One region of the Listeria sp. MAN/IMW/UF464 genome, then DNA from elsewhere that is predicted to be linked to it. Evidence: riboswitches for the same ligand, from Rfam matches in the RefSeq annotation. Region 1 holds a riboswitch; the other holds the start of a gene.

Region 1 (10,295 bases):
TCATAAGGATAGCGGTCTAAAAACTCTTCTGGCAAATCAACTAATTTAATTAATTCTTTCGCCCGTTCTTGTTTTTTCTCTTCGGACCATTTAAGTAATTTTGGTACAAGGACGATATTCTCTCTAATCGTCATATGTGGCATCAAGCCAATTTGCTGAATAACATAACCAATAGAACGTCTTAGTTTGACGGGATCTTCCGCCATGATGTCTTTATCATTAATAAATATTTTTCCTTCTGTAGGTTCAATAAGCCGGTTAATCATCTTCATTGTCGTCGTTTTCCCACAACCACTTGGACCGATAAAACAAACAAATTCTCCTTTATCGATGTTAAGTGTTAGATCATTAACAGCTTTTTTGCCCCCTTTATAAGTCTTCGTTACGTGTTCGAATTTTAACACGCTTATACACCTCCATTTTTTCTTTACCACTACCAAAAAAATTGGCAATCGGTAAATCTTTTCCCTAACTAGTAATGATTTAAACTTTTTAAATACAAAAAAACAGCTTAAAGACAGTGTGGCATTCAAACGGAAGTTACTAAACAAGATGATTTCGTACTTGTGGCACGTAAAGAACATCGCTGCTAAACTTATAATCGTAAAAATGAGCATTGTGTTAAGCTGTAATACAGTATTTATTCTATTATAACATACTAAAAAGCCCTATTAGCATTTACTAACAGGGCTTTCCTTTATTTAGGTAAGAATAATTTAGGCGTTGTTTTGAGTAGTATCGAAATAACTATTCCACAAACGACGACGGTTCCGAGGCAGCTAGCTCCGTTCATCACTGCTGAAAATAGTTGTGCTCCCCAACCTTGAAAAGCATAAGCGCCCCAAAATAAAACGCCAGCTACATAATGCCAGAAATATCTAGCCACACCACCAATAATCATGGTTCCCCACGCCCACTCGATGGCTTTTTTTAATTGGTTAGCAGCTAAATTACTTCGAACTTGTTTACTAAATACGCCGCTGAAAGCAATAAAACTGAAGGCTAGGATATATTCAATAATTGCCTGAGATGGCATTAAAATATAAGCTTTCCCTGTTAAAAAATGTAGTAACCCCCATAAAAGCCCAGCAAATCCAGCCGCCCAAAAACCGCGACGAATTGCAATAACGTACATTGGAATCATTCCTAGTGAAATCGAAAAACTGGAACCAATGTCTAGCGGGATAAAGCTTAGTACCATCGCAACTGCAGCAAAGATAGCACATTCAAGTAAAATAATTAATCGTTTGTTTTGCATAAAAAATAAACTCCCCTCTTCTTTTTGGTCAAAAACGTACCCCAGAAGAAAGCAGTTTCTATTGTTAGAAATGCAATCGCCACAATCCCTACGCTCGTATTAACGAACAGGTTCAAAGGGTCAGAATCCAAAAACACGCGGATTCAATCTCAGCTAAGAAGCCCCCCCTGTGGTAACGTCTATGAAATTATCGTACAACAATCATTATAGCATGAGATGTTTTTTTGTAAAGAATTATTTGTTTTCTTTAATCATTTGCAGAAAATCTTACAGTGTTTTTAGCTTTTTTTGGTAGTTTATCAAAAATCAGCTGATAACTATTTTTAATTAAAGCAAATTCTGTTTCCGCTTCGACATCATATTCTTCATTAATCACAAGTGTAATCCAATGTTTTTTATTTAAGTGATAGCCGGGTTTTATACTCATATATTCATCGCGCAATAAATCAATTCTCTCAGGCTGGCATTTAACACTGACATATAAATCCCCGTGATACATATGGATGAGCGCAAATATTTTCGCGCCAATTGTTAAAGCATGTGTTTTAGAATCAAATGGAAATGTTTCCTTTGCACCTTGCAAACTAAGGCAAAGCGCGACTTTTTCTTGTAAAGTTTGCTGATAATCCATTTAGCTTCCCTCCTTATTTTTCAATTATAACATTTATTTATGCGTGTAAGCTTTCTTTGCTGAACTAACCATGTTAAAATAGAAGTAATTGTGCTTTTTCTGATTTCAAGAAGAAGTAACTTAGTATTGGAGGAAGAAAATGTTAACTGTAAATAATGTTGGCTTACGCTACGGCGATAAAAAGCTATTTGAAGATGTTTCAATTAAATTTTTACCAGGTAACTGTTATGGTCTTATTGGAGCAAACGGTGCTGGTAAATCAACGTTCCTAAAAGTGCTTTCTGGCGAGCTTGATTCTCAAAGTGGTAATGTGCATATTGGTTCAGGTGAGCGTCTCGCTGTCCTTCGCCAAGATCATTTCCAGTATGATGATGAACTTGTTCTTAACACTGTAATAATGGGACATGAACGTCTATACAAAATTATGGACGAAAAAAATGCCATTTACATGAAAGAAGATTTCAGTGATGAAGATGGTATTCGCGCTGCTGAACTTGAAGGCGAATTTGCTGAATTAGATGGTTGGGAAGCAGAATCTGACGCCGCTGTTTTATTAAATGGCTTAGGTATCCCTACTGACTTACACGGCAAACTAATGAAAGATTTAACTGGTGGAGAAAAAGTGAAAGTGCTTCTTGCGCAAGCTTTATTCGGTAAACCAGATATCTTACTTCTGGATGAGCCTACCAACCACCTTGACATCCGTGCGATTCACTGGTTGGAAGAATTTTTAATCAACTTTGATAATACTGTTATCGTAGTATCCCATGACCGTCACTTCTTAAATAAAGTATGTACGCACATTGCGGATCTTGATTTCAGCAAAATTAAATTATATGTCGGAAACTATGATTTCTGGTATGAATCAAGCCAATTAGCACAAACAATGATGGGCGATCGTAATAAGAAAAAAGAAGAAAAAATGAAAGAATTACAAGACTTTATTGCTCGTTTCAGTGCGAATGCATCGAAATCCAAACAAGCAACAAGTCGTAAAAAAATGCTCGAAAAAATCACGCTGGAAGATATTCAACCTTCTAGTCGTCGTTACCCTTTCATTCAGTTCAAACCGGACCGTGAAGTTGGGAACGACCTTCTAACAGTAACAAACTTGTCTAAAACAATTGATGGTGTGAAGATTCTTGATAATCTTTCCTTCTCGATTAACCGTAATGACAAAGTTGCTTTAGTTGGCGATGATGAAGTTGCTAAAACCGTTCTTTTCCAAATCCTTGCTGGTGAAATGGAACCTGATGAAGGTAGCTATAAATGGGGCATCACAACAAGCCAAAGCTATTTCCCGAAAGATAACTCAGAGTTCTTTGAGGAAAACGACATGAGTCTTGTGGAATGGTTACGTCAGTTCTCTCCTGAAGATGATAGTGAAGCATTCTTACGCGGCTTCCTTGGCCGTATGCTATTCAGTGGTGATGAAGTACTGAAAAAAGTACGCGTTTTATCTGGTGGAGAAAAAGTTCGTTGTATGTTATCCAAAATGATGCTTTCAGGTTCAAATGTTCTTTTACTTGATGAACCTACTAACCACTTGGACTTAGAATCAATCACTGCGTTAAATAATGGTCTTGAAGCGTTCAAAGGCGCTATGATCTTTGCATCGCATGACCATCAATTGCTACAAACAATCGCTACTCGTATTATTAATTTATCAAAAGATCAATTTTATAATAAAGAAATTTCTTATGATGAATATTTAAAAGAAGTTATGAATGTAGCTGAATAAATAAAAAAACAATATCCCATTTCCGGGATATTGTTTTTTTATTTAAGTTCGATTTTACCTGTTTCTGTTGTAATTGGTGTTGAAGAATCTTTTAAATAGCTTAGGAAACTATAAGAAATCCAAGTAATATCAGAAACTTTATCTAATTTTTCTACTGGAAAAACGATTGTTCCTTTTACTGTTTTACCAGGTTCGATTTCTGTGGTTTCAAAATCAGATAGAACAGCGTCTCCTCCATTTATATCCATTTTATTAGCTTCAAGTTGACCTTGATTCGGATAGGTTTCGAGAGTTTTAGCTGCATTGTTTGTTAGTTCTAATTGTATTGTGATACTGCCAGGAACTGACTTGCCTTCTACTGTTGAATAGGTTTCTTTCTTTTCGACCGTGACAGAGGTGATTTTTTTCTTAATATTATCTGCGGAATCTTCATAGTTTATTTGATAGGTTTTTGTTTCTTCTGCAGTAGCTTGGCTTGTACCTTTAGAAGAATAATTGAATACATCATTTTGAACTTGTTGGTAATGTGAAAAACTAACAATGATGCCAATAATAGAACCAACCAATAATAACATTCCAGCGCTTGTTAAAATTGCACCGATTTTTCGCTTGGCTGGGAAAAATAACACAACAATACCGCTGATAAAAATTAAGAATGCACATATTCCGGCAATAATCCAAATTTCCATCTAATTTGCTCCTTTTATGCGAATTTCTCCCTCACTATAACATATTTAAGCTCTAGTTCAAAGCAGTTAAATCACTTGCAGGTGATGGATATGCAAATATGACAGACTGTAAATCAGCCAAAGTTAAGTTAGCTTTCATTAGGATAGCGATATAATTTACCATATAATCCGCCTCTTCACTTAGGAAGTGAGCACCTTTAATTTGACCAGTTTCGCGGTCTTCTATGATTTTTGCGAGGGCGATTTTTTCGTTCGTTCTTCTGTACGTATACCAGTTCGTTGTATCATGGTTTTTAATTTGATATTTTTCTGGATTGGCGTTTGCTTCTTCCATGCTTATGCCAATGCTTGCAAGTTTTGGACTAGTAAAAACAACGCTTGGTATGGCAGGATAATCGATTTTTTCATTGCCGCCTAAAATATTTTTTGCTACTAATGCTGCTTCCATACTGACAACTGGTGTTAACGGAGCGCCTTTTGTAGCGGCTACATCACCACATGCATAAATATGTGCGTGGTTAGGTGTTTGTAGTTTCTCGTTTACTGTAATGCCTTTTTTGGTATAGTCTATGTTTGCTTTATCTAGAGCTAAATGAGCAATATTGGGCGTTCTTCCAGTTGCTCCGATAATTAAGTCCGTTTCAAGTGAAAAGCCATTTTTACCTTCGATATGAAGTTTTTCACCATTTTTATTAATTTTAGTAATATCAGTATCAAAATGGAAATGAATGCCTTCTTCTTTTAGTGTAGCAACTAAGGCAGCTACAAAATCGGGATCGAATTTCTTTAATGGTTCGCTATTATGATGAATTATATGCACATCTCTCCCTGCAGCTAGCGCAATTGATGCAAATTCAAAAGAAATATAACCACCACCGATAAAAACAACTGAATCCGGAAGTTTTTCAAGTGATAAGAAATCATCACTCGTTTGAATATGTTCTTGACCTTCTACTTTAAGTGTATTTGGTGTTGCGCCGGTTGCAATCACTATTTTTTTAGCACTTAGTATGTCGTTACCAACTTGCAAAGTATTTTCGTTTTGAAAACTTGCTGGTCCAAAAAACGTTTCAATCCCAGCTTCTTGAAAACTTTCCAAGCGACTTTCAGGCACATCTTCTACAAATGTTTCTTTGAATGCCATTAAATCTGTCCAGCTGATTGTTGCCGCTTCTTTAATACCTTTGCCACGTAATCTTGTGGAAAGATTTCTTGCTTCTGCTGCCCCGACTAACACTTTTTTGGGGTCACAGCCTCTAAGGACACATGTGCCGCCCCAACTACGCTCTTCCACAATCGCTACTTTTAGACCGGCTGCCTGCGCTTCAAAAGCCACGGTTGTTCCACTAGCACCACTTCCGATTATAACTACATCATATGTAAATTCTGTCAATTGAATCACTCCTTCCTAGCTTGTTTTCCCCTCTATTTTACTTTTAAACGAAAAAAACTGCTGCACATCGAGGTGCAGCAGTTCATACTAGACTTCCATAATGATTGGTAAGATCATTGGACGTCGTTTTGTTTGCTCAAATAGGTAGCGATTTAATTGATCGCGAATATCTTGTTTTAATTTAGCCCATTCAAAGCCAGTTTCTTGGAGGTTTTTTTCGACGATTTTTGTTACGACTTTGGATGATTCTTCAATTAAATGCTCAGATTCACGCACATAGATAAAGCCACGTGAAATGATTTCTGGTCCGGAAGTAATTGTTTTAGTTTTACGATTAAGCGTAACAACTACGATGAAAATACCATCTTCAGAAAGTAACTTACGGTCTCTCAGTACGATGTTTCCAACGTCTCCTACACCTAACCCATCAATTAGTGTATTTCCAGAATAGACACGGTTTCCAGCAGTCATTTTATCATTTTTATATTCTAAAATTTCACCTTTACCGACAATAAATACTTCTGATTTCGCTATGCCAACTTCATGAGCTAATTTCGCATGACTAATTAACATCCGGTATTCACCGTGAACAGGAACGAAATATCTAGGTTTTAACAAGTTAAGCATTAATTTCAAATCTTCTTGGCTTGCATGGCCAGAGATAAAAAGATTATTGCTCATCGTTAATACTTTTGCTCCAGCTTTATAGAGCATATCCATCGTTTTCGCCATCATCGTTTCAAGTGATGGTGATGGAGTTGTTGTAATATAAACCGTATCTCCTGGTTTAATATTAAATTGAGGGTGGTTACCTTTAGTCATTAGTTGTAATGATTGAATTGGTTCACCTAAGTTTCCTGTTTCAATAATAGTGATTTCTTCATCATTATATTTTTTAAGTTCTTTTAGAGGAATAATCAAGTCTTCCTCAATAACGATTTTACCTAAGCTACCTGCTATTTCAAATACACGCTCTAATTCTTTACCAACAATAGCGACTTTACGTTTAGTAGCAACGGATGCGTCAAGTACTTGCTGCAAACGAATCAAATTAGAAGCCACACAAGCAACAATAATTCTACCATCTGCCATTCTAAAAGCATGTCTAATTTCTTCTTCAATTAAACTGTCGCTTGATGTGGTGCCAGGATGCTCTGCTTCTGAACTATCTGAAAGTAAAGCAAGTACTCCTTTTTCACCAAATTCGGCAATATGACTTAAATCAGAAGCATATCCATCTTTGGCTGATTGATCAAATTTAAAGTCACCAGTATAAATGATGGAACCTTCACTTGTTTCAAGTACAATCCCGACAGAATCAGGAATTGTATGTGTCGTACGGAAGAATGACACATCAATTTTAGAAAAAGATAAGGTTGTTTCTGCATCAACAACATGGAAATTTTTAAAGCGTAGTTTGCGGTGCTCTTTAAGCGCTGACTTTGCAAGTGCAATTGTTAGCTCAGTACCGTAAACAGGTGCTTTAATTTTTTGAAGTAAGTATGGCAGTGCACCAATCGCATCTTCATGACCATGAGTTAAGAAAATGGCTTTCACTCTGTCTTTGTTTTCTTCTAAATATTTGAAATCAGGGATAACAATATCGATTCCCAGTAATTCGTTTTCTGGGAACATTAAGCCCGCATCTAATATAAAGATATCTTCGTCTATTTCTACTACATATAAATTTTTGCCACTTTCATCGACACCGCCGAGTGGAATGATTTTTATGTTTTTCGCTTTTTTTATTGTCAAAGCGTAGACCTCCTTTGAACTATTTAGAAAGTCCTTCTAATATAGCTTGTAATTTCGTTCCTTGTTCAGCATTCAAATCTACAAGTGGTAATCTAACATGTCCAACGCTAATACCTTGTTGATTTAATAAGTATTTAGTTGGCGCTGGGTTTGGCACAGAGAAAAGACCGTTCATTAATGGTAATAACGAGCGATGTATACTTGCTGCTTTTTTTACGTCCCCGCTTTCAAACGCTTGCATCATTTCTTGCATTTCATTTCCTACCACATGACTTGCAACGGAAATTACGCCATTCCCTCCAACTGCTAAAATTGGCAAGGTTAAGCTGTCATCTCCACTGTATACGAGGAAATCATCGGAAGTTTCAGCAATGATTTTACTTATATTGTCTAAGTTGCCGCTTGATTCTTTAACACCAATAATATTTGGTAATTTTGCTAAACGAATAATTGTTTCTGGTTCGATATTAACAACACTACGTCCTGGAATATTATAAATAACTACTGGTAAATCAGAAGCTTCCGCAACAGCAACAAAATGAGCGTATAAACCATCTTGATTTGGCTTGTTATAATACGGCGCAACGACTAAGACAGCATCAATTCCGCCCAGTTCTGCTACTTCTTTTGTAAAAGCAATCGTTTCTGCTGTATTATTAGAACCTGTGCCAGCGATTAATTTCGCGCGTCCTGCATTTGTTTCCACTACTTGGCGGAATAATTTCATTTTTTCATCATGTGACAAAGTTGGAGATTCACCAGTTGTTCCAGCGATTACTAAACCATCTGAGCCGTTATCTATTAAGTGATTCACGAGATGATGAATTCTTTTTTTACATACTTTATTTTTTTCTGGGTGAATTGGCGTGACCATTGCTGTAATTACTTTCCCTAAATCCATCTTTCATTTCCTCCTTACTTAATTTCCAAACAAAATACGTCATGAAGGGCATTGACTGCCGAAATTAAGTCTTCTTCTCTTACTAATACCCAAATAGTTGTATGACTATCCGCTGATTGTAAAATTGGGATGTTTTTTTCGGATAATGCTCCTACGATTTTTGCTGTAACACCAGGAACTCCGGTTATTCCAGCACCAACGATAGAAACTTTTGCACAGTCTTCACGAACCGTTGTTTGTAAGTTTGCTTCTTCTAAAAGTTGTTTGACGACGCGACGTTTTTCTTCTGGAACTGTAAAAATGACAGAATCAGTTGATATATTGATAAAATCTAGGCTGATTCCTGCATCTGCTAATATTTTGAAAGTTTGTTGTTGTGCCTTTACTGTATCGGTTTTCACAAAAATTTGCGTTAAATTTGTAACGTGTGCAACTCCTGTTACCATTCGTTCTTTTACATCGAAATGACCGGAATCATCCGCTAAAGATGTGACAAGAGTTCCTGTGCTTTCTAAATACGTAGAACGGATACGCATCGGTACTTTAGCAGTCATCGCTATTTCTACTGCGCGCGGATGAATGACTTTTGCTCCTTGGTAAGCCATATTACTAACTTCATTATAACTTACTCGTGGAAGTGAACGCGCATGTTCGACAATACGTGGATCTGCTGTCATCATACCGTCTACGTCAGTGAAAATATCAATATAGTCTGCTTGTAAAGATACACCAAGAGCTGCAGCAGAAGTATCACTGCCACCGCGACCAAGTGTTGTTATATCGCCGTTTTCAGTGATTCCTTGAAAACCAGCAACAACAGCTACATCAAGTGTTTCAAGCGCTTTTTTTAGGCGCTTTGTATCGACTTCGGTGATTTTTGCATTCAAGTGATTATTAGATGTAATAATACCTGCTTGACCACCTGAAAATGCTTCTGCTTTAATGTCTGCCTCTTTTAACATATTAGTAAAAACAGAAGCAGATATAGTTTCTCCAACTGACAGCAATGTATCTTGCTCTCTAGCAGTTAGTTTAGTATCTTTTGCTCCTATAAGTTCTAAAAGTGTGTCGGTTGCATATGGATCCCCGTAACGACCAATTGCTGACACAACAACTACAACTTTATAGCCGTCTTTAAGGGCATTTTTTATATGGTTAAAAGCCATTAGACGAATTTTTTCATTTTGGACGGATGTGCCGCCGAATTTTTGTACTATGATTTTCATTACTTACACCTCTAAATAATCGCTAGTTTGACTAAGCTTTCAGCAATTTGAATCGAATTCCATGCAGCGCCTTTAAGTAGGTTGTCGGATACAATCCACATATGGAAGCCTTTAGAATCATCAATGTCAGCGCGAACGCGACCAACAAACACTTCTTTTTTACCAGCAGCTTGAATGGCTTGCGGATAAATTTGATTTGCCGGATCATCTTCAAGAACGACACCAGGAGCTGTTTTTAATGCATTTTGAATATCTTTTGCACTTACTCCCTCTTGTTCTATTTCAACGTAAACACTTTCTGAATGTCCACTAACAACTGGAATTCGAACGCATGTAGCAGAAACTTTAATAGTATCGTCTTCCATGATTTTTTTCGTTTCATTGATCATTTTCATTTCTTCGTATGTATAATCATTGTCCGTGAAAACGTCAATTTGTGGTAAGGCATTGAATGCAATTGGATAGTGCTTTTTATCGCCTTTTACTGGCATGATTTCTGGCGTGAATTCTTTGTTATCTAAAAGAGCTCTGCTGCCGTCTTTAAGTTCTTGAATAGCACTTACTCCGGAGCCAGACACAGCTTGATAAGTAGAAACAATAATTCGATTTAAACCATAAGCTTCTCGAATCGGTTCGAGTGCTGCTACCATTTGAATTGTAGAGCAGTTAGGGTTAGCAATAATACCTTTATGTGAGAATAG
Region 2 (10,295 bases), 1.1 Mb from region 1:
TTGAATTAGACGTAACAGAAGAAGACTTAGAAATCCTTAAAAACACTGTAGATTTCATTTCCTTCAGCTATTACATGAGCACAACTGAAACAGCTGACGAGTCGAAACGCAAAGCTGGCGCAGGAAACATCCTAGGAGGCGTGCAAAACCCTTACCTAGAAGCATCCGAATGGGGTTGGCAAATCGACCCTAAAGGTTTACGCGTTGTCCTAAACGAATTCTGGGATAGATACCAAAAACCACTTTTCATCGTAGAAAACGGTCTTGGCGCTATCGACCAACTAGAACAAGACGAAAACGGCAATTACACAGTAAATGACGACTATCGTATTAACTATTTGAGCGCCCATTTATCGCAAGTAAAAGAAGCGATTAAAGACGGCGTTGAGCTGATGGGTTACACTTCATGGGGCTGTATCGACCTTGTTAGTGCCTCCACTGCTGAAATGAAGAAACGTTACGGCTTTATCTATGTCGATCGCAACAACGACGGCACAGGTACGCTAAATCGTTATAAGAAGAAAAGTTTTGATTGGTACAAGAACGTTATTGCTACCAATGGTGAAGATTTATAAAAATGAGAAACCCAGGTTTGCCCTTTTAGGAGGGGGAACCTGGGTTTTTTAATTGCTTGATAACCGATTGGCAATCTTCCGACCGAGTAATCGCTGAAATAACCGATACCCCATCCGCACCTGCTGTGAGAACCTCGGCTGAATTTGTTTCATTAATTCCGCCAATCCCGACAATTGGCAGCTTGATTCCAGCCCGACGAATTTCTTCCAAAATTGCTGTTCCACTTACTGGCTCTGCATCCGCTTTTGAAATTGTGGGGAAAATTGGTCCTACGCCGATATAATCCACCGAGCCAAGTCGTTCTGCCTCCTCTGCTTCACTAACCGAATGAACCGAAAGCCCGATTTTCATTTTCCCGGCGCAACTCGCGATAACTTGGCGAATTTCCTCGTCGTTTTGCCCAACATGGATGCCGTCCGCGCCGATTTCGAGGGCTAGGGCAACATCATCGTTAATAATGAATGGCACTTGATATTTTGCGCATAATTGTTGGCATTCCAGCGCCATTTCTTTTCTTTCGGAGGCAGTTTGGAGTGCGCCTGCTCCTTTTTCGCGATATTGGAAACAAGTAATCCCGGCTTTCAGTGCTTCTTCTAGCACGCTTGGCAATGTTCCACGGACAATGTCTTGCGTTCCAGCGATAAAATATACAGCTAGTTCAGCTCTCATTTCCCATCCTCCAATCGGTAAGCAAAATGGTTGGTTGGACCATGACCGTGACCAATTCCAAGCGGATATTTAATCGCACTCGTGATGAACTCTTTCGCAACTACGACGCTGTCTAAAAGGGAATTCCCTTTCGCAAGTTCAGCCGCAATACATGCCGAAAAAGTGCAACCCGTCCCGTGCGTATGAGGCGTATCAAAGCGTTCGCTCGTCAGCCATTTTGTCATTTCGCCATCATAGTAAAAATCAGACGCCTCACTCATTTCGCTATGCCCACCTTTAATAACAACCACTTTTACACCTAAATCAAAAATTTTCTTAGCAGCTTGTTCGATTTCCGCCTTGGTTGTGATTTTTTCTCCCAGAATTTCTTCCGCTTCTGGAATATTCGGCGTAATGATCGTACCAAGTGGCAAAAGCTCATCTTTCAACACTTGTGTCGCCTCGTTTTCAAGCAAAGCAGTGCCACCTTTTGCAATCATCACGGGATCAATGACGATATTTGGGAAGTTGTGCAAACGTATATTCCGCGCCACTTCTCGGATAATTTCTGCATCCGCAAGCATCCCAGTTTTCACGGCGTTCACTTGGAAATCCTCTGCAATCGCGTCGCACTGTTCGCGAATCATTTCTACCGGGATTTTATGCACTGCTTTTACCCCTAACGTATTTTGCGCCGTAATTGCCGTGATGACGGACATTCCAAAGGTCTTGCGCTCTTGAAACGTCTTGATGTCCGCTTGTATCCCCGCACCGCCGCCAGAATCTGAACCAGCTATCGTTAATACTTGTGGGAAAATCATTTGCGTTCACCACTTTCTTGGATTTTGGCTTTGGCACGCGTTTTTTCGACCGACCAGCTAGCCAGTTCATCTAAAAATAGTGGTCGAAATGAGCCTGGAAGTTTTCTTTCTAACTCGATTTCCGCGTACTCAGAAGCCACCGCATAACTCGCGCACGCTTCGACACTAGCTCGAAAAACGTCTTCCTGAACGGCGATAAAACTACCGCAAACCGCACTCAGCAAACAACCAGAACCAGTAATTCTTGGAAGCAGTGCGCTACCATTAGCCACTTTTGCAAAACGCGTCCCGTCCGAAATCACATCTACTTCGCCGCTAATAATAACAACCGTGCTCCATTCGTTCGCCACTTTTTCAGCAATGCTCAGCACATCCGCCGAACCAACACCCGCATCCACGCCTTTCGCTTCCCAAGCTTCACCAGCAATCGCCGCAAGCTCTCCCGCATTTCCACGAATCGCCGTAAACTGAATTTCTGCCAATAATTCTTGCACCACTTTACGACGGTATGAAGTCGCGCCAACACCGACCGGATCAAGCACAACCGGCGTTCCAGCAACATTTGCCGCACGTCCAGCAATTTTCATCGCTGTAACAAGTTCCCCGTCTAGCGTTCCGATATTAATCACGAGCACATCCGCCATTTTCGCAAGTTCATCCATTTCCTCTTTCGCAGAAGCCATAATCGGTGACGCACCAATCGCAAGCAAGCCGTTCGCCGAGTCATTCGCAACCACGATATTCGTAATATTATGTACCAACGGCCCTTTTTCCCGCACCTTTTCCAACATCATAAAATCAAACATAATTCACACTCCCACGCCAATTTTGTTTTTTATAAGCCATATCAAAAAACGCCCATTCCATTTCCACACTGATTTGAAAAGCCTGCTTCATCAGAGCAAGTTCCCGCGCATCCGCCATACTCGCCGCCTGTTCCACCAACCGTTTCTGCTGCAACACCACTTTTTGATAATTTTCATCCACATAACTATCCAACAACTCTTGATAAAATGGCTCCGAACTCCGCGCCCCTTCGTACATTTTCCCCATATCAGCATAAAGCGCATAACAAGGCAAAAGGGAAGCAATCGTCACCCCAAAACTACCAAAATCCGCCATCCGGTAAAGATGAGAAGTATAATGATAAGCTGTTGGCGCCGGTTTGCGCTCGGAAAAATCGCGCTCCGTTAGCCCAACCCGCGGATAAAACTGTTCGCGCATCAACAACTCCGACTGCTGAAGTCGCACCTGTACTTCCCTCATTTCCGCAGCAAGTTCCACCGTCCCCGCCTGTTCCACACTTTTCTCAATCACCTTCTCAAAATGTGACAAGTAATAATCATCCTGAAGCAAATAATAGTAAAACGCCTCCTTCTCAAGTGTCCCATCCGCCAAACTCCGCACAAATGGATGCCGCAACGTTTCCTGCCATAAATCCCCTACTTCTTCTTGAAAACCGTGAACAAACACTTAAACTCCTCCTTTTTGCACAATAAAAAAAGCGCCCACTGTCCCTTAGCATAAGCAAAGAAACAGCAGCCGCGATAAATTTTCCGGTCACTTTCACATTCACTTCCCTACGCTTGCACTAACAAACAGGTTCAAAGGGTCAGAAAGCATTACCTTTCTATCTCAGCCAGAATCGGCCCCCCTAGTTTTTCTTATTAAGTTGTGTTCATCATAGCATAGAGTTTTACCGCTGTAAATCCCCAAATGTAATAAGCTCAAACCCATTTTCAAGAAGCCAATCCCGCACTCGTACGTCACAAATCGTTGCAAGTTCCCGGCACCGCATCAACGTATAGGAAGAATTATCCAGCACAAATTGATCCAAAAAACCGACATCAAAATGCATCTCAGCAATTTCATCTGGTGCCAGTTTCAGCAATCCGAAATCATCATTTAGGAAGTTTTCAACCGAGACTCCGCCATTTGTATAAGGGAGTGCGCCCGACTCGAGCAGTTTAGTAATTGGCAAATAACCTTCCTGATCTGGCCATTTTTTATCGCCGCTGTATTTTAAAGTGGTGTGAATCCCGAACTCACGCGCAATATCAAAGAAAGCTTGGTCAACCGTTTCATCACCGATTGAGTGGCAGTCAATGTGTTCTGGGTAGTGACCCGTTAGCGCTTTGAACCGTTCCATTTGAGCGATAGTTTCCGTGCGCACATCTTCGTATTGGAATTTGATTTCTGGGTTAGCCCGGTAGTATTTGGAACGATGGAATTCCCCGTTTTCGTCGACGAGTGACGGAATTTCAGCCGGGTCCGCGCACGGTTTTCCGAGTAGGAAGTTTGTGTGTTGCCCGATGAATAGGTCTGGGTGGTCTTTTGCGAGAGCAATCGCGTGATCGGCAGTTTCTAGGTTTGGCATGAGTAAGGTGGATGTGGTGATGCCGGTTTTGTAGCTTTCGATGATGCCGTGGTTGATGGCTTTGGATAGACCGAAATCGTCTGCGTCGATGATTAGTTTTGGCATGGGTGGGTCTCCTTTCCTATTTTAATAATAAATGCTGATATTCAAATACTATTAATTTTAGTATATCTATAATTCATATAAATAAACAAATAGATGCTACTAAACTAAAAATTAAAGATACAAATAATATTTTAACTGCTTTTTTAGGAACCCAAATATTATTTAATAAAAAACTTTGTGCCATTTGATGGAATACATAAAATACTAATCCAAGCATTATAATACCTAAAGTATAATACGAACTTTCAGTGTACATATTAAATAATGGTCTGAAATTCGCTCTCCAATCAAAATATAGCCAAATAGTAGCACCTAGCAGTGCAAAAAGAGTTGTTAAGAATAACTGGATTTTCCGTAAAACTATATAATTATACTCTTTAAAATGAATTAGAAATAATTTAACAAAATTGGAAAGTGAAAAAATCAAAATAAAAGTGGCTAATGTATAAATGGTTTGAAATAACACATTTAATAGATAGGTATTGAAAGATGTTATTTTCATTAAATCAAAATAATAAAATGCCCAAAAACCACCTATTCCCAAACAGACAATATTAATAACTTTTCTTAAATATGAACACTTTTTTCCATATTTAGATTTCTGCTTGTTTTCTTTTTTATCTCCTAAATCATTTAATATTTCTCGATACGCTCTTTCTTGATATTTTGATTGCATAAGAACGTTAGTATAATTAAATGACGCATTATCTCCTTGCGTATTATTTATAATATTATTCGTTTGTTGAATCAAATCATTTTCAGCTTCACTATTTCGATTCTTGCTCTTCTTCTTTTCTGAAATAATAATATATATTGAAACTCCTATTTCTAAAAGAATCCCAATAATATTTAGAATATTTATTGATAATTCCAACGCTGCTTTTCATCTCCTGACATGTGCAATCTTCTAATAGTTAAATTAAATCTTCCAAATATTAACCGCTATCTCAGCCAAACTTTGTTGTCTTTCTTTAATTGTTTTTATATTCCATTCCTCGTAGTCCAATAGCTCTCTCGTCAACTGTACTTGCGAATACTCATATACTTCTTTTTTCTCATTAAATATTTTATTGGTAGATTTTTTATTATATTCCCCACCAAGTAAAGTAAGATTGCCCAGCTTCCATAAATACTCACCATGATCTTCTTTGATAATGTCCCAATCAGTCGCTTTTACAGGCATTATATGTTCAATATGAACTTTATTATTATCATCTAACACAGTAAGTTCCTTCGAGTAACTATCATTAATCTTTTTCAAAATGTATCTTATACTAGGCTTATTTTTGATCTCAAAACTGGAAAAATTATGTAAAAAATCATTATCTGCTACAATATTTCTCCGTAATAAACTCATAATCTCAGCAAAATCTTCAATATCTTCTTGATAAATTCTAAAAGCAATTTTCGAAAACTCTATTTCATATTTATTTGCAACTAATCCTGAAACCACGAAATTTCTTACCACTAAAACTTCTATACATGAGAGAACATCGTATATCTCTTTAAAATCATAACCTTTCTTCACCATCGCTAATATTATAGGATAAAACGATTTAGCTCCAAGTATATTTATATCAGCTAATACTTTTTGAATATTCGTATCAAAGAAATTATCTTCTGCTGGATTAACCATGCCACTATATACTTCAGATAGTTTCAGTAAGTCTTTCATAAAATTATTAGCTTCTAATGGTGTTGTTATTTTTTTCCTTATTACTTTATACAAATCTTTTTCTCTAATAAATAAATTTTGGGAATTCCAAAAATGCCGGATATATTTAGTAGTATCAATCTTTCCAAGAAATTCTAACATTTGTTTCCATTCTTCTTTTACAACATCAATTTTCTTATTCGCAACTCTAAACAAATGATTCTTCAATAAATCAGCTGTTTCTAAATCTCTTCCTCTAGCATTCAATGTTTCAAAAATAATAAAAGCTTCATTTATGTCATCTGTTTCTACAAACATAACAGAGCATTTTTCAGTAAAAGTACTAAAAAACTCTTTTAAAACTGTATATTTATTCTCCAAAGTTTCAGCTGAGTCCATGGATTTTTCTAGTTTTTTATAAAAATAGTCATAAGCAAAATCTATTCTTTTTTGTGAGTTAGTTAACTTTTGCTTCTTTTTTGTTTCTGGCGTCATAAATTGAATTCTATTTGAAAAGTATTCTTTATCATTCTCACCAAGTATTAATTTACGTTCATCTCTAGTTTGAGTATATCTTCCAATAAATTTCGTAGTAATATCTTCAGCATCAAAACGCGCATCTTCCCAACCACAATCATGTATTTTTATAAATAAATCTCTCATTGCTGCTAACAAAATAACCGTCGTACTTGTTCTTTGTTGCCCATCAATAATAAGTTTTTCATCTACTTTTTTATCGATGTGTATTACAATTTGTCCAAAAAAATGACTTTCAGTTTCACCATTTATGATTTGACTTAAATCCATCCATAAGTCTTCTAACTCAGTTTCGTCCCAAGAGTATTCCCTTTGATAATCCGGTATTTTGTAAACATTCTCCATTATGTATGACCCTAAACTTCTAAAATTACTATTAATAATGCTCATACTTCCATCCCCCATAAATTCTTTATTTTAAATTTATCTTCCTAGTTCTATTATAGTAGAAATAACGATTCTAAATGTGACTAATTATTTACATTTGACCATTAAAAATAGCATCAAAAAGATATAAAAACATATTTTTTGTCAAATTAAGTGAAATAATACATAAATAAACTAAAAATTAACTTTTGAATATGTAAAAAAACCAACACACGTTCATGTATTGGCCCACAAGACTAGACTTCGCTTAATTTTTGTCGCTATATTAATCCATTCTGATACTTTCTTTACAAATAACAAGAACCTCTTTTTGCTCTTCCAATTCTTCTTCCCGGATATGCTTCATCCAACTTTGAACAGCTTTTGCAGTTCTGGATTCAAATGCATCCGCTAATTTATCTTGAATAAATTTAAATTCATCTCCAATTTTTTCATTTCCTTTTTGAATTATAGCTATTTCTTCTCTAGCTTGCTGAGTTAGTTTTTCTACTGATTTTTTTGCATCTAGCTTTAAGATTTTCAATTGAACTTGTTTTTTCAAAGTACTTTCTGCTACAAGTAAATTCGAACGTTCTTTGGCAGTTAAATCTTTTTTCTTGAGTTCTCGCTCAATAATTTGAAGTTGATAGCTCAAATCATAAGATATATCCCCAATTGCACGGGCGTATTCACGTTGATAAGTATTGCTATACATTTAATCTCACTTCCTTTTAATTGTTATTAGAAATCCATTCTCCTAAACGCGTATCTGTTTCTCGAAAAGACTGCGCTGCATCAATAAGCTCTATTTGAAAATTTTTCAATAGTCTACGTGTCTGATGATTCATTTCATAATATTTTTCAAACTCATTCGGATTATAAAAGCAATAAACTCCATTTTTATATTTTGTGCATAGTTCTGTTAAAACATCATCTATATCCCAGATAGTCAATTCACTATAAGCTCCACCAATTCTTATTTCTTCCTCTAATTGATTTTGTATTTTCTTGGAACCTATTTGTAGTTTTTCTTCAAGGTTCTCTAAGTCAGCATTATTCGTTTGTAGTGACTGAATAATATCATCAATGTCTTGAGCATGTTTAATAATAGAATCTACATCTACTTTTAATTTCATCGTCCCATCGCTAGAAAAACAGCTTTCAAATGTTTCATTGTAGTGCCCTGGAATGGCTCCAAAAAGCCCCTTGGCTCCAACTTTGACCTTATTTCGCTCGGCTATATATTGGGAACCTATAATAGGTGAATTAAATTGATCAAAAGTTCCAATCATGTCATCATCATGAGTGAAATCAATAATTGAATTATTATAAAAGCCATCACGAACTTTCTTTTGCTTATCTTCAGGTAATAATTGATAAATATTAGGAGCTGCGTATGTAGTCGCATTAAAATCGTATAAAATTGAATTATAATGCGATAGCGCTCCGCCTAAACTATGTCCAGTAGAAGTAGGATTTTTAGGATTAAATTCTTTTAATACCTCTTCTGTCCATTCTTTAGAGACTTGGAAAGGATTTTTTGATTTTCTATCTAAACTAGTTCTAGAATTTTTCCCTGCAAATACATTAATAATATCACTGCCAAAATCTTTTGACTCTTTTGTTCCGCGATAGACAAAAATCATGTTATTATGGTTATAATAGATTTTACCATCTTTTCCTTTTTCTTCTGGAATAACTGCAAAAGCTTGTGTGTTAGTAGCTCTATCATTTAATTTTGACACTACTTTCCAATTACTTTTTGTTCTATCACTTAATTCAATATTAATTTTTTTACTATTTAATGTACCATCTTGATACACCGCTTCAGAAAGCTTGAAATAAGTTTCATCAGTAAAAGTTTTTTTCGTAGCCAATTCAATCATCCTTTCATCTCTGGAGGTCTTCTATGTCAAAACGAACTAAAATTATTATACTAGTTATTGTGCTAATTGTCACAATATTATCTATACTAGGAGGTTATCTTTATATGCAGCATCAAGAGCAAGAAAAAAAAGATCAAGCTTTTTTTAATGAGCAAAAAGAAAAAGTTACACTGTACCTTAAACACAATATTCCAGATTTTAATACAGTTACTTTCACCAATGAAGAATTTAATCCTATTGGAATAAGTATTGATGGATACATAAATAATGATAAAAATCTGAGTTTTACTGCGGGGAAAGACGTCAAAATTTTTAGTTGCTCTGATGAACTTGATAAAATGTTTAAAGAACCTAGAAAAGGTTACAATGAAATTATAGAAAAAGAAGAGACGTCCTTAGAAATGCCCAGAAAAAAAACTAAGTCAATTGATGAAATCCTATCCGATTTAAAATCTTATGAAGATCAAATAATCACTCGAAATAAAATATAATTCCTACTAAAAAAGACAAGCTACTATAGAAAATAGCTTGTCTTTTCATATCCAAATTTATAGTCAAAGTTCCTTTTCCAAACATCCAAAAACTAGTTCTAAATCTTTTGTCGGTATCTCCGCAAACGCATCCCCAACCGAAACCTCAAACGCACAAACATCCGCCGATTTCTCCTGTAAATACCCCGAAATTCCAACCCCAGTATCATCCTGAATCTTCGTCAAAATCGCCCCAACCTCATCAGCCGACTTCTCAAAATAAACATGAAACATATTAGAAACCGGCACTTCCGGCACAGTCTTCACGCCCGAACACGAATTAAAGCGCTCCGCCAATCCTTTCGCTGCCTCAAAATATTCCGCCATTTTCCCAATTCGTTTTTCAAAATAATAATCCGCGGACAAAATATACGGATACAGACTAATCAAATCCCCACCATACCGCCGTTTCCAGATTTTCGCCTCTTGCACAAAATCATCATTCCCAGCCAAAATCGCTCCAGCAATCCCGCCAATCCCCTTGTAAAACGACACATACACACTATCAAACAGCGCACAAATTTCTTCCGCAGACTTCTGATAAAACGGCGTAATTTCCCATAACCGCGCCCCGTCCAGATGCAACGAAATACCCTGTTCATGACAATACTCCGAAATCTTCTCAAGCTCTTCAAAAGAAGGCAACTGTCCTCCAATTTCTCGTTGTGGAAGTTCGATAAGCACGCTAGAAACTGGCTCGCGAAGACTTTTAATATTGTCAATTGTCAAAAGCCGATTCGCCGTTCCAAGTAATAGTGGCGTGATTTGCTGCAATTCTTTTAGCCCATCTTGCTC

The links. A riboswitch is a leader RNA that binds a small molecule or an ion and turns the genes downstream of it on or off. The one in region 1 is predicted to bind thiamine pyrophosphate.
Region 2: another riboswitch for thiamine pyrophosphate. It lies ahead of tenA (thiaminase II); the one in region 1 lies ahead of thiT (energy-coupled thiamine transporter ThiT).

The regions. Positions count from the first base shown of each region.
Region 1 is NZ_JBZWZP010000001.1:266,203-276,497, reverse strand. Features, by position in the region: gene AC4PG0_RS01390 (betaine/proline/choline family ABC transporter ATP-binding protein) at 1-404, opposite strand, end outside; gene thiT (energy-coupled thiamine transporter ThiT) at 698-1,258, opposite strand; TPP riboswitch at 1,326-1,436, opposite strand; gene AC4PG0_RS01380 (MmcQ/YjbR family DNA-binding protein) at 1,506-1,889, opposite strand; gene AC4PG0_RS01375 (ABC-F family ATP-binding cassette domain-containing protein) at 2,029-3,630, shown strand; gene AC4PG0_RS01370 (hypothetical protein) at 3,669-4,319, opposite strand; gene AC4PG0_RS01365 (dihydrolipoyl dehydrogenase family protein) at 4,372-5,712, opposite strand; gene AC4PG0_RS01360 (ribonuclease J) at 5,800-7,467, opposite strand; gene dapA (4-hydroxy-tetrahydrodipicolinate synthase) at 7,487-8,368, opposite strand; gene dapG (aspartate kinase) at 8,383-9,594, opposite strand; gene AC4PG0_RS01345 (aspartate-semialdehyde dehydrogenase) at 9,606-10,295, opposite strand, start outside.
Region 2 is NZ_JBZWZP010000001.1:1,326,990-1,337,284, forward strand. Features, by position in the region: gene AC4PG0_RS06770 (glycoside hydrolase family 1 protein) at 1-575, shown strand, start outside; gene thiE (thiamine phosphate synthase) at 601-1,245, opposite strand; gene thiD (bifunctional hydroxymethylpyrimidine kinase/phosphomethylpyrimidine kinase) at 1,242-2,045, opposite strand; gene thiM (hydroxyethylthiazole kinase) at 2,042-2,851, opposite strand; gene tenA (thiaminase II) at 2,844-3,518, opposite strand; TPP riboswitch at 3,606-3,711, opposite strand; gene AC4PG0_RS06795 (ChbG/HpnK family deacetylase) at 3,742-4,527, opposite strand; gene AC4PG0_RS06800 (hypothetical protein) at 4,601-5,401, opposite strand; gene AC4PG0_RS06805 (DUF262 domain-containing protein) at 5,447-7,108, opposite strand; gene AC4PG0_RS06810 (hypothetical protein) at 7,371-7,799, opposite strand; gene AC4PG0_RS06815 (DUF6792 domain-containing protein) at 7,816-8,961, opposite strand; gene AC4PG0_RS06820 (DUF1433 domain-containing protein) at 9,075-9,461, shown strand; gene AC4PG0_RS06825 (threonine aldolase family protein) at 9,525-10,295, opposite strand, start outside.